2 regions of the Ruminococcus sp. D54t1_190329_F1 genome follow, and region 2 is predicted to be linked to the other one. Evidence: riboswitches for the same ligand, from Rfam matches in the RefSeq annotation. Region 2 holds a riboswitch; the other holds the start of a gene.

Region 1 (3,416 bases), on a different contig from region 2:
CACCAACAAACAGTACCTTCATGTTTTTCATAAAAAGCAGCCTGACCTGAACTGGGAAAATCCAGAGCTCCGTGAGGAAGTATATAAAAATATTAACTGGTGGCTGGACAAGGGTCTTGGCGGTTTCCGCATTGATGCTATCATTAATATCAAAAAAGCTCTTCCTATGCATGATTATGAGCCTGATCGTGAGGACGGACTCTGCAGCATTAATAAAATGCTGGAGGAAGCTACCGGAATCGGAGAATTTCTTGGAGAAATGCGTGACCGCACCTTCAAGCCTCACGATGCTTTTTCCGTAGGTGAGGTTTTCAACGCAAAAGACGAAGAGCTCCCGGATTTTATTGGAAACAATGGTTATTTTTCTTCTATGTTCGACTTTAACGAAACCATTTTCGGAGGTTCTGAAAAAGGCTGGTACGATTGCAAAGAAATCACACCTGACGACTACAAGCGCTGCTGTTTTGAGACACAGGCCAAAATGGGGGATTTCGGATTCGTTTCCAATATTATCGAGAATCATGACGAGCCTCGCGGTGTCAGTCACTATATTCCAGAAGGTGATTGCTGTGATACAAGCAAAAAAATGCTGGCGGCATTGAATTTCATGCTTCGTGGACTTCCCTTTATTTATCAGGGACAGGAGCTTGGCATGGAAAATATCCCGTTCAAATCTATTGACGAGGTAGATGATATTTCAACTCTGGATGAATATAAAGTTGCACTTGACGCCGGACTTACCCCGGAAGCAGCTTTGAAAGCTGTTGCCCGCCGCAGCCGCGACAATGCCCGTACCCCCATGCAGTGGACTGGTGAGGAAAATGCCGGATTTACAGCTGGTACACCGTGGCTTCGAGTAAATTCCAATTATACCGCAATTAATGTGGAAAAAGAGACGATTGATCCAAATTCCGTACTTAATTTCTATAAGAAACTGATCGCTCTTCGCAAGGATCCGGAATATAAAGAAACCGTTGTGTATGGTGCTCTGGAGCCATTTATGGAAGACCGGCATAATTTAATGGCATACTACCGTAAAGGAGATAAAACTTTACTTGTGGTTGGCAATTATCAGTGGGAGGAGCAGGAAATTACACTTCCATCAGAATGCAAAAAGGTGCTGATCAATAACTACCCGGATATGGTTCTGGATGGAAATTCAGTTAAGCTGCATGGATATCAGGTGCTGGTTGTGGAGTTAGCGTAAACGATTTTCACGCTTGATATTTATTGTATTCCAACACCTTATTGACAATTTTTCCCATTATTACTATAATAACAAAAGAACAGGGGAGCTTGTACACAGGCTGAGAGGAAATTGTGAATTTCGACCCTATTACCTGATGCGGATAATGCCGCCGTAGGAAGTCATCATGAGTTTGATTTTTTTCGGAGACACCTCATTGGGGTGTCTCTTTTTTCATATGGCAGCAATGCAGCGTTCGGCTGGGGGCACCACTTTCGGACGCTATATAAAATTAATGCATACATAACAACAGTGCCGGTTTGTAAAAAGATTTTTTCACGTTATAACTCATAACTCGTGGAAACTGCTTCAAACAAGGCCAAGAGAAAGGAAGAAAATTATGAGAACAGCATTAACAATCGCTGGAAGTGACTCCAGCGGAGGCGCCGGTATCCAGGCTGATATCAAGACAATGATCAGCAATGGAGTATATGCCATGAGTGCGATTACCGCACTTACCGCACAGAATACTACCGGTGTAACAGGTATTATGGAAGCAACGCCAGAATTTCTGGCCGACCAGCTGGATAATATTTTTACAGATATTTATCCGGATGCAGTGAAGATTGGAATGGTATCTTCCAGCGCATTGATTGAAACCATTGCGAAAAAACTTCGCCAGTATGAAGCAAAGAACATTGTAGTAGACCCGGTTATGGTCGCTACAAGCGGAGCCAAGCTGATCAATGATGAAGCCATTGAAGCCCTTAAAAGTCAGCTTCTTCCAATGGCCACAGTCCTGACACCGAATATTCCGGAGGCAGAGGTTCTGTCCGGAATGAAAATAGAAACTGCCGAGGATATGATCAAAGCCGCTGCTGCCATCGGGGAGAAATACAGCTGTGCAGTGCTTTGCAAGGGTGGTCATCAGCTGAATGACGCCAATGACCTTCTGTGGCGCGAAGGCAATTACAAATGGTTCCAGGGAAAGCGGATCAACAATCCTAACACTCACGGAACAGGATGTACGTTATCCAGTGCCATTGCTTCTAATCTGGCAAAGGGATTTGACCTTGATACTTCCGTGGAGAGGGCAAAGAAATATATTTCCGGAGCACTTGCTGCTATGCTGGATCTTGGAAAAGGCAGTGGTCCTATGGATCACGGATTTGCAATAAAAAATGAATTCACACTGTCACATGACGAGATTACGGCAGAAGCCGCTGATAAGGAGGCAAAATAACATGACTGAAAAACGTACTTCCATTTTTGAAAACGGCCTGATCTGGTTTGGCGCTGGTGTTTCCCTGGCGGAAATCCTCACCGGAACCTATTTTGCCTCACTTGGCTTTGGAAAAGGTCTTCTTGCCATTATCATCGGACATATTATTGGCTGTACCATGCTTTTCCTCGCCGGAGTGATCGGCGGAAAAACACGCCGCAGTGCAATGGAAACCGTAAAAATGAGCTTTGGGGAAAAAGGCGGGATTTTCTTCTCCTTCCTGAACGTACTTCAGCTGGTTGGCTGGACTGCCATTATGATCTACGACGGAGCTCTGGCCGCAAACGGTGTGTTACATACCGGAAGCTGGGTATGGTGTCTGGTAATCGGTGCACTGATCGTACTGTGGATTTTTATCGGCATCACAAACCTTGGAAAAATCAACACCATCGCTATGGCAGCACTTTTTATCCTCACACTGGTACTCTGCAAGCTCATCTTCTTTGATGGCGGGACTGCACTTGCCATTGGCGAGGAAGCCATGTCCTTTGGTGCTGCGGTTGAGCTTTCTGTTGCAATGCCACTGTCCTGGCTGCCGCTGATCAGTGATTATACCCGTGAGGCGAAGGAGCCAGTGAAAGCAACTGCTGTAAGCTCTATTGTTTACGGTCTTGTAAGCTGCTGGATGTATGTAATCGGTATGGGTGCAGCGATTTATACCGGTGAATCCGACATTGCTCAGATTATGGTGAAAGCCGGACTGGGAATTGCAGGTCTTCTGATCATTGTATTTTCCACTGTTACCACTACATTCCTGGATGCTTACTCCGCCGGAATTTCATCTGAATCTGTATTTTCCAAAATTAATGGAAAATATGCCGCAATTGCCGTAACCATCATCGGAACAATTGCTGCAATTGTATATCCAATGGACAACATTACCGATTTCCTGTACCTCATCGGTTCTGTATTTGCACCGATGATCGCCATTCAGATTGCAGACTTCTT
Region 2 (3,416 bases):
GAATATCCAGTGGAAGAACAATTATTTTGAAGCAATCGATCCTGTTGAGGCAAGGAGAATCCTGGATGAAGAGCTTTATGGAATGGAGCGTGTGAAACAACGTATTATTGAGACGATTATCCAGATCAACCGTACACATACCCTTCCGGCCTACGGACTTCTTCTGATCGGACCTGCCGGTACTGGCAAATCCCAGATAGCCTATGCAGTTGCAAGAATCCTGAAACTTCCGTGGACTACGCTGGACATGAGCTCAATTAACGACTCCAAGCAGCTTACCGGAAGCCCCCGTATTTACGCAAATGCAAAGCCCGGAATTATTATGGAGGCATTTTCCATGGCTGGTGCCTCTAATCTGGTATTTATTATTAACGAGCTTGATAAGGCAAATTCCGGCAAAGGAAATGGAAATCCGGCAGACGTACTTCTTACCCTTCTGGACAATCTTGGATTTACAGATAACTATATGGAGTGTATGATCCCAACTGGCGGTGTTTATCCAATTGCTACTGCAAATGACCGTGACCAGATCAGTGCACCGCTGATGTCCAGATTTGCAGTAATTGATATTCCGGATTATACAGCTGAGGAGAAGAAAGTAATCTTTTCCAGATTCTCTCTTCCGAAAGTTCTTAAGAGAATGCATATGGAAGAGAGTGAGTGCATTATCACAGAGGGTGCGCTGGAGGCAATCATCCAGCGTTATTCCAATACTTCAGGTATTCGTGATCTGGAGCAGGCAGCAGAGCACATTGCGGCAAATGCACTGTATCAGATCGAGGTCAACCATGTAGAGAAGGTAGAGTATACCAGAGAGATGGTGGAGGAACTGCTGAAATAGAAAAAGATGAAAAACTGCATTTGATAACAATATTTGCAAAACAATCGTAATATAAAAATATACATAAGAAATATATAACAGGAGTGATAAAAATTGGAATTCTGGGACATCTATGATATTAACAAGAGACCTACCGGCCGTACCATGAAACGAAACGACTGGTGTTTAAAGGACGGAGAATACCATCTCACCGTACTTGGAGTAGTGGCAAGACCAGATGGTACGTTTCTCATTACCAAACGTGTGCTGACAAAAGCCTGGGCACCAGGCTGGTGGGAGGTTTCCGGTGGTGCAGCACAGGCAGGGGAATCCTCTTATGACGCTGTACTCCGCGAAGTGAAAGAGGAGACAGGTCTTGACGTAAGCAGTGCGCAGGGCGGCTATCTTTTTACTTACAAAAGAGAGAATCCAGGGGAGGGAGACAACTATTTCGTAGATGTTTACCGCTTTGTGATGGATGTGAAAGAAGAAGATCTACACCTTCAGGAAGAAGAGACAGACGGCCACATGTTTGCCACCCTGAATCAGATCAAGGAATTTGCAGCCCAGGGAAAATTCCTGCACTATGACAGTATTCAGGCTGCCTTTGAGAATCTGTAGATTTATTATATATTCTGCAGGAAATAACTGTGATATGCAGGGGGATTTTTTTTACGAATTCTGATGAAATGGGAATATTAATTAGAGCGGCTGGTCAGACTGCGAGCAGTACAATTCTGTTAAGGGTATGTAAAATATAATTGAGATAAAAATAGTTTCTTGTAATTTGAAGAAAGGTGTATTATAATAAGCAACGAAATCTGAATAACGACCAGGGGAGTTTCAATTGAGAAGCTGAGAGTAAGGTAGTCCTTAGACCCTTTTAACCTGTTGGATCATGCCAGTGTAGGAAGTGTTTAACGATGTAATTAGGAGCATTTGTCTGGATGGCAGGTGCTCTTTTTTTCATACTGACTGACAGAGCCTGTTCAGTTCCGTCACAGTTTCAAGAATGGTTCTTATTCGATTTTTAACGCAAAGTCCTGTTTATGGGACAGAAAATAGGAGGAAAAGAAAATGAACGCAAGTGTAGCAATTCAGGTACTGCCAAATGTACAGGATGAAGAGGAAGTTATCCGCATTGTAGACGAGGTGATCGCCTACATCAGATCTACTGGTCTGAACTATTATGTAGGACCATTTGAGACCACCATTGAAGGTGATTATGACCAGCTGATGGACATTGTAAAAGAGTGTCAGCATGTAGCTGAGCGCGCAGGCTGCAAGGCTATGAGCGTATATGTTAAAATTGCATACAAACCAGAAGGGGATGTACTTACCATTGAAAAGAAAGTTACCAAACATCACCAGTAAGATACCTCCAATTGCAGCCATGGCCGTGATTCTGCTTGGCTGGGAAGTGGTAAGCATTTCGGGAATTGTTCCCTCCTACATGCTTCCCTCTCCGGTAGCAGTGCTGACAGCCCTGTTTGTCGATCTGCCAACCATACTTTTCCATGCGAAATTCACTTTGCTGGAATCCTTTTACGGACTTCTCATTGGAATCGCGCTGGCATTTGTGTTTGCAACTATGATGGATCGGTTCCGTGTAATGGATCAGGCATTTTATCCGATCATGATCATTACGCAGACCATACCGACCATTGCCATTGCGCCAATTCTGGTGCTTTGGATGGGATTTGGAATGGCACCGAAGATCACTCTGGTTGTGATCACCACTTTTTTCCCAATTACAATCGGACTGCTGGATGGATATAAAAGTGTGGATCCGGATGCCATTCGTCTGATGAAGGCCATGGGAGCCAGCCGGGCACAGATTTTCCACCATGTGAAATTTCCAGGTGCTTTGCCCCAGTTTTTTTCCGGGCTGAAAATATCTGCTTCCTATGCAGTTGTAGGAGCAGTTGTTTCTGAGTGGCTAGGTGGATTTAACGGACTTGGTGTTTATATGACCCGTGTAAAAAAAGCATATTCTTTTGATAAAATGTTTGCAGTCATTATCTTCATTGTGATCATCAGCCTTTTACTTCTTCTGGCAGTAAATATTGTCAGCCGGATCACAATGCCATGGCTGCAGGTAGAAAAGGAGAAAAATCATGAATAAGAATCTGAAAAAAGTAATCGCACCAGTTGCAGCGGCAGCTATGGTGCTTGCAGTTCCTACAGGTGTATATGCAGAAGATGGTGCACAGGAGAAAATCACATTCTGCCTGGACTGGACACCGAATACCAACCACACCGGACTTTATGTAGCACAGGCAAAAGGCTACTACGAAGAAGCTGGTCTTGATGTGGAAATCGTTCAGCCACCGGAAAATGGTGCAGCCCTTATGTGCGCAGCAGGTCAGGCTCAGTTTGCGATCGAGGCCCAGGATACCATGGCTGCTTCCCTTGCACTTGACGAGCCTCTTGGAATCACAGCGGTTGCAGGAATCATTCAGCACAACACCTCCGGAATCCTTTCCCGAAAAGGTGACGGAATTGATAAACCAGCCGGACTTACCGGAAAAACCTATTCCACATGGGATTCCCCAATCGAGCTTGCTATGCTGGAAAATGTTGTAAACGGCGACGG

The links. Region 2 has a riboswitch for thiamine pyrophosphate ahead of I2D69_RS15335 (thiamine-binding protein). Riboswitches for the same ligand answer to the same signal wherever they lie in the genome.
Region 1: another riboswitch for thiamine pyrophosphate. It lies ahead of thiD (bifunctional hydroxymethylpyrimidine kinase/phosphomethylpyrimidine kinase); the one in region 2 lies ahead of I2D69_RS15335 (thiamine-binding protein).

Annotation. Positions count from the first base shown of each region.
Region 1 covers NZ_JADNDC010000051.1:18,491-21,906, reverse strand. The annotation lists gene I2D69_RS17735 (alpha-glucosidase) at 1-1,207, shown strand, start outside; TPP riboswitch at 1,279-1,384, shown strand; gene thiD (bifunctional hydroxymethylpyrimidine kinase/phosphomethylpyrimidine kinase) at 1,587-2,429, shown strand; gene cytX (putative hydroxymethylpyrimidine transporter CytX) at 2,431-3,416, shown strand, end outside.
Region 2 covers NZ_JADNDC010000036.1:14,697-18,112, forward strand. The annotation lists gene I2D69_RS15325 (AAA family ATPase) at 1-841, shown strand, start outside; gene I2D69_RS15330 (NUDIX domain-containing protein) at 935-1,441, shown strand; TPP riboswitch at 1,645-1,751, shown strand; gene I2D69_RS15335 (thiamine-binding protein) at 1,898-2,194, shown strand; gene I2D69_RS15340 (ABC transporter permease) at 2,163-2,945, shown strand; gene I2D69_RS15345 (ABC transporter substrate-binding protein) at 2,938-3,416, shown strand, end outside.